2 linked regions of the Leisingera sp. NJS204 genome follow. The protein of the gene in region 2 interacts with the protein of the main gene of each other region in a pairwise test. Links are inferred from orthologs where the notes say so. Each region holds a gene or a part of one and is shown on either strand. Other genes may lie near its edges. The genes, in order: rlmN and ftsZ.

Evidence for each region.
Region 1: the proteins of ftsZ (region 2) and rlmN interact in binary tests that used the Escherichia coli proteins (3 or more experiments, as listed by UniProt). The link is inferred for Leisingera sp. NJS204 from one-to-one orthologs.

The regions. Positions count from the first base shown.
Region 1 is NZ_CP035417.1:4,223,939-4,227,080, reverse strand. What follows is about bases 116-2,939. They hold rlmN (23S rRNA (adenine(2503)-C(2))-methyltransferase RlmN), read left to right. Parts: upstream 116-845; coding sequence 846-2,033; downstream 2,034-2,939. Other genes in these bases: ETW24_RS20565 (reprolysin-like metallopeptidase), read right to left, coding at 2,070-2,939; ETW24_RS20575 (lysozyme inhibitor LprI family protein), read left to right, coding at 341-736; ETW24_RS20580 (invasion associated locus B family protein), read left to right, coding at 116-238. Outside these bases: more of ETW24_RS20580, read left to right, coding at 1-115; more of ETW24_RS20565, read right to left, coding at 2,940-3,142.
Region 2 is NZ_CP035417.1:2,671,800-2,675,073, forward strand. The notes cover bases 165-3,120. They hold ftsZ (cell division protein FtsZ), read right to left. Parts: upstream 2,515-3,120; coding sequence 814-2,514; downstream 165-813. Other genes in these bases: lpxC (UDP-3-O-acyl-N-acetylglucosamine deacetylase), read right to left, coding at 165-601; ftsA (cell division protein FtsA), read right to left, coding at 2,890-3,120. Outside these bases: more of lpxC, read right to left, coding at 1-164; more of ftsA, read right to left, coding at 3,121-3,274. UniProt on the Escherichia coli protein: Essential cell division protein that forms a contractile ring structure (Z ring) at the future cell division site. The regulation of the ring assembly controls the timing and the location of cell division.

The sequences.
Region 1 (3,142 bases), 1.6 Mb from region 2 along the record:
GCCGGGATCCACCGTGAACATGGCCATCGGCGAGTCCGAATTTGAACTGTTCACCGAGGGCGAATGGGCCTGGCCGGCCACGCCTGCGGATGATGCCAAGATTGTCACCGCCATGAAACGCGGCGCAAATGCGGTGCTGACCGCGCGCTCCGCCCGGGGCACCCAAACCAAGGACAGCTTCTCGCTGCTGGGCTTTACAGCCGCCTTGGATGACGCGGAGAAACGCTGCAGCAAGTAATTTCGGCTGCCTAGCGGAAACACACCAAACCCCGGCCCGTGCCGGGGTTTTCTTGTTTGAGGCCCGCAAGCGGCGTAGCATGTTACGCAGGAGGTGCTTGCCATGCCGAACTCAGCCAGTCTCCCGTGCGCTTGCCTTGCAGTTGCGCTGCTCTTCCCGCCCGCTTTTGCCAACCCGGCGCTGGAATGCGGCGCTGGAACCCGTGAGGAAATCGGATCCTGCGTGGCGGACGATGAAGAAGGGGTGGAAGCCGCACTGCTCAACGCGCTGGAAGCCGCAATGGTCGCCGCTGCAGAGCGCGACAACACCAATGGCGGGACTGCGGTTGAAGCTGCACTGATGCAGAGCCAGACTGCATGGGAAGCGTTCCGGGGTGCGCATTGCGCTTTTGCCGGCGAGGCCCATGCAGTACGTGAAGACGCAGGAATTGCAACGCGGGCCTGCTGGACAACCTTGGGCCGCGCCCGGGTCGAAGAACTGGTGCGGTTTTCCAAATAGGCACTGGTCAAATCTGCGGTCTGAAACTTGTGTTCAAGGATTCCTTTTGATCTTCTGCGGGAATCCTATATAGAGCCGCATCCGCCCACCAGCACCGAGGCTAAAGCCAATGACCGCCAGCGCGCCGATCACCCAGGACGTATTGACCCTGCCCCGCAAGGATCCCGAGGGCGGCAAGATCAACCTTGTCGGCCTCACCCGCGAGCGCATGCGCGAGGTGCTGATCGAACATGGCACACCGGAAAAGCAGGCCAAGATGCGGGTCGGGCAGATCTGGCAGTGGATCTATCAATGGGGCAAGCGCGATTTCGCGGATATGACCAACCTGGCCAAAGCTTACCGCGCGGAACTGGCGGACACATTCGAAGTCCGCATTCCGGAAGTGGTGAGCAAACAGGTCTCCACCGATGGCACCCGCAAGTATCTGGTGCGCATCAATGGCGGCCATGAGGTCGAGGTCGTCTATATCCCCGAAGACGGCCGCGGCACGCTGTGTATCTCTTCCCAGGTGGGCTGCACCCTGACCTGCTCTTTCTGCCATACCGGCACCCAGAAGCTGGTGCGCAACCTGACCCCGGCCGAGATTGTCGGCCAAGTGATGATGGCGCGCGACGATCTGGAAGAATGGCCGGTACCGGGCGCGCCCAAGGACGAAACCCGCCTGCTGTCAAACATCGTGCTGATGGGTATGGGCGAGCCGCTGTACAATTTCGACAACGTGCGCGATGCAATGAAGATTGCGATGGATCCCGAGGGCATCTCGCTCAGCCGCCGCCGGATCACCCTGTCGACCTCAGGCGTGGTGCCGGAGATTGCCCGCACCGCCGAAGAAATCGGCTGTCTGCTGGCAATTTCCTTTCACGCCACCACCAACGAGATCCGCGACAAGCTGGTGCCGATCAACAAACGCTGGAACATCGACACGCTGCTGCAGGCGCTGGCGGATTACCCCAAAGTGTCGAACTCCGAGCGGATCACATTTGAATATGTGATGCTGGACGGGGTGAACGACACAGACGCGGACGCGCACCGTCTGATCGAGCACATCAAGCGCTACAATATCCCGGCCAAGATAAACCTGATCCCGTTCAATGAATGGCCCGGCAGCCCGTACAAGCGGTCCTCTAACAACCGTATTCATGCCTTTGCCAATATTGTCTATCAGGCCGGCTATGCCTCGCCGATCCGCAAGACCCGCGGCGATGACATCATGGCGGCCTGCGGCCAGCTGAAATCGGCGACCGAGCGCGCCCGCAAAAGCCGCAAGCAGATTGAGGCCGAAACCGGGTTGAAGTAACCCGGCCCCGGCGCGGCAGGGTCCCCGGCTGCCGTATCAAGTAAACAGGAAGTGGTCCTCGGTGAGCGTGCCGGTATAGCCGGTCAGCTCAATCTCGTGACTGCCGAAATAGTCTATCAGCGTGTTGCCATTAACCTGTGTGATGGTCAGATCGCCGAAATCGTCCACTGAGGTGTCAGAGAATTCGATCCGGTCATTGCCTTTGCCGAAATCCTTGATGACTTCGTCTTCCCAATAATCGGCAGACACGAACACAAAAACATCCGCGTGTTTGCCTCCTGTCAAGACGTCAGACCCTTCACCGCCGACAAGGCGGTCTTTCCCGTTGCCACCGATCAGCCTGTCATCCCCCTGGCCACCGAAAAGCGTATCGCGGCCGCCATTTCCTTTGAGAAAGTCGTCTTCACCGTAGGCGCCTGAATAGTCGGTCTCATCCAAGCCGCCGATAAGTACGTCCGAGCCCTTGCCGCCTGCCAGCCTGTCTTCGCCAAAGCCACCGGTCAGAGTGTCCGCGCCGCCGCCGCCGAACAGACGGTCATCCGCTTCGCGTCCGATAACAGTGTCATCGCCGCCCTTGGCATAAATCTTGGTATCCTGCCCGGTCGCCAATACAGTTTCTGCTCGGCTGCTGGCCTTGATCACCACGTCGCCCGCCGTATTGGCGTAAGCTCTCCATCCTGCGGTGCTGCCGGTATCGCCATAAAGATGGGTCAGGGCTTGCACATCAAACGTACCCAGCTCCGTGACGTTATACCCGGCATAGTTATAGGTCATCACGGTGTGCTCCTGGTCGTCCAGATGGTCCGCCAGCGTATTGTCACCGTCATGCGGGTGTTCAAGACCCAGTGCATGACCGATCTCATGCAGCACCGTTTCATAGCCATAGGACCCTGGCGCCATATTGCTGCTTTTAATCGCCAGTTCCCCCTCATTGGTGGAATATGAGGTGGACCAGGCAAGATCCGCCCAGCCCGCAGCAGAGCCGCCATTGTAGCCAAAGGCGTTGATCATCGCCGGGCCGTCCGTTTCGACAAACAGCAGGCCGGACGCCTCTTCGAACTCCGCAAGAGCCAGGCGGAAATAGTCGCGCTGCGTGCTGTTGAAGGACC
Region 2 (3,274 bases):
TGGCCTGCATCGCTTCCACGTCTGCCTGACGGCAGAAGGTGCGGCTGTCGCACAGCTCGCGTGCAAAGCTGCCATTGCGCATATCCAAGGTTTTGCTCTGACGGCCGATGGCGGCCTCGGCAAAGTCGATATGGAATTCAATACTCAGCCGGTCGCTGGGCAGGAGGGTGGCACGGGCGCCGTCCTTCTCCACCGTCACCGGCTTCAGTACTTCATATGCCATGATCGGCACACCCAGCCGGCGCACGCCGTATTGCATGATGCCGCGCACAAACGGCGCCGAGGAGCCGTCAACGATCGGCACTTCCGGCCCGTCGATTTCAATCAGCGCGTTGTGCACGCCGCAACCGGCCAATGCGGCCATGATATGTTCGACGGTGGAAACGCTGACACCGGAGGTGTTGATCAGCCGGGTGCACAGCGGGCTGCGCTCGACCAGGTCCCAGCGCGCCGGAACCAGAGTGTTGCCCAATGCAATGTCGGTGCGCTTGAAGACGATGCCATGCCCTGCCGGAGCCGGGATCAGGACCATACGTGCAGGCTGGCCGGAATGCAGGCCGGGCCCTTCAAATGCTACCGATGCTTTGAGCGTATTCTGCACGTTGCGCCTCGTTCCACTGTTTCCGGCCTCATGGGACCGTGTTGCGAACGAGAGTTAAGGTTTTGCAAAAAAACCTACAACTCAATCTTTGTAACGGATTGAAACATGGCTGTAACAGATAAGCAAAACACCGCTCAAAATAGCCTAACTAGCTGAAATGAAAAAATAAAAAGCCGCCCGAAGGCGGCTTTTTAAATCTGTTTTGTGATCCGTCAGTTGGCCTGGCGGCGCAGGAAAGCGGGGATTTCGATGCGTTCCTGGTCCGGGTCATGCTGCTGCGCCTGCACCGGCTGCTGCTGGGCTGCGGCGGCCGGGGCCTGCATGGCCGGCTGCTGGCGTGCGGCCTGCGGCGGCTGTTTGCCTGCCGGAGCATCGGCTGTGCCGGTCATCCGGTGGATCAGCGAATTCAGCCCGAAGCGGCGCTGCCCGTCGGGCTGCTGCTGTGCATTCTGCTGCTGTTGCTGCTGCGGTGCCGGCGCGGCAGGGGCCGCCGCCGCACGCGGCTGCTGGACCCGCTGCGCTGCCGCCTGCAGGCGCTCCAGCGCTTGCGGCGACGGGGTGCCCGGAGCGGGGGCCCGCGGCGCCACAAAAGCATCGGGCTGCGGCTCGGCTGCTGTTGCCTGCGGGCGGAACTCCGGAACCTGCGGCTGATAGGCCGGCGGCGGCAGACCGTCATTGTCCACCAGTTCCGGCTCCTCAAAGATGTCTTCAGCCTGCTCCTGCGCGGCGGCCTGCTGCGCGTTCATCTCTTCGAACAGCGAAGGCTCTTCCAACTGCGCGGCAGCTTCGGGCTGAACAGGCTCCGGGGCCGGTGCGGCCGCAGCGGCGGGCTGGGCAACCGGTGTTTCCAGCTCGAGCGGCGCCGGACGGGTGTCTTCGACACTGACGGTTTGGCGCAGCGGTGCCGACATCGGACGGCGCGGCACCGGCATTTCGGTGTTCACATCCACAGCGTCGATACCGGTGGCAACAACGGAGACCCGCATCTTGCCTTCCATACCGGTATCCAGGGTCGAGCCGACGATGATGTTGGCGTCCGGATCCACTTCCTCGCGGATGCGGTTGGCGGCTTCGTCCAGTTCAAACAGGGTCAAATCATGCGAGCCGGTGATGTTGATCAGCACGCCGCGCGCACCGCGCAGGCTGATTTCGTCCAGCAGCGGGTTGGCAATCGCCTTTTCGGCGGCCTGGACCGCGCGATCCTCGCCCTCGCCTTCGCCGGTGCCCATCATCGCCTTGCCCATCTCGTCCATCACCGCGCGCACGTCGGCAAAGTCGAGGTTGATCAGGCCCGGGCGCACCATCAGGTCAGTCACGCCTTTGACGCCCTGATACAGCACATCATCCGCCATCGAGAACGCTTCGGTGAAGGTTGTCTTCTCATTGGCCAGACGGAACAGGTTCTGGTTCGGAATGATGATCAGCGTATCGACAACCTTCTGCAGGCTTTCGACACCCGCCTCAGCCTGGCGCATCCGCTTGAGACCCTCGAACTGGAACGGCTTGGTGACAACGCCGACGGTCAGCACGCCCAGTTCCCGCGCAGCCTGCGCAATGATCGGCGCCGCACCGGTGCCGGTGCCGCCGCCCATGCCGGCAGTGATAAAGCACATATGCGCGCCGGCCAGATGGTCGACGATCTGCTCAATGCTTTCCTCAGCCGCAGCCGAGCCCACCTGCGGACGGGCGCCTGCGCCCAGGCCTTCGGTGACCTTTACACCCAGCTGGATGCGGCTCTTGGCCGAGGCCTGCTGCAGCGCCTGCGCGTCGGTGTTGGCCACGACGAATTCAACGCCGTCCAACTCCTTGGCAATCATGTTGTTGACGGCGTTGCCGCCGGCCCCGCCGACACCAAATACCGTGATCTTCGGCTTTAACTCTTCTTGCCCGGGCATCGAAAGATTCAACGTCATGCTCATACCGCCTGTGTTACCCGCCCTTCCCGCAAAGGGCTTTTTCCTGTGCTATTCACCATAATCCTACCGCGCAGAGGGAGTTTCGTCATCCCAAAAAGCACAATGTGCCACAAAATACGGCCTCATTCTGAGGTCTAAACCGCGGTATTTCGCCGTCCCTAGCAGATATGGGGGATTCAACACAAGCCACACACAACACAGCTGTCACGCCCGCAAAATCACTTCTGCAGAAGGCATCTTTCCTGATACGTGGCTGGCCACTGCCCGGCCTGCTGAATCGCCGCGTTTGCCGCGGACGTTAAGAACAACCTAACGGGTCCTGCCGGCGCTGTCACGCCCTCTTTGACCCGTCAGGCAGAATTGAAAAGCGGCTTACCAGTTGTCCCGGAACCAGCGCACGGCGCGGCCTAAAGTGCCCGCCGGATGGCGGCTGGCGGGCATCTCGAAGTCCCACCATTCGTCCTGCGGATGCGCCGCAAACAGGCACAGACCCACGGCTGAGGCAAAGCCCGGCCCGGTCGCCGATTGCGGCAGGCCGTGAACGCGCAAGGGCCGCCCCAGACGCACCTGCTGGCCCAGGATACGGCTGGCCAGCCCGTCCAGCCCCATGATCTGGCTGGAGCCGCCGGTCAGCACGATCTGCTGGCTGGGGAGATACTCGAAACCCGCCGCATCCAGCCTTGCCCGCACCTCTTCCAGGATTTCTTCGACGCGGGGCCGCATGATGCCGATCAGCTCGGCCCGGCTGACAGTGCGC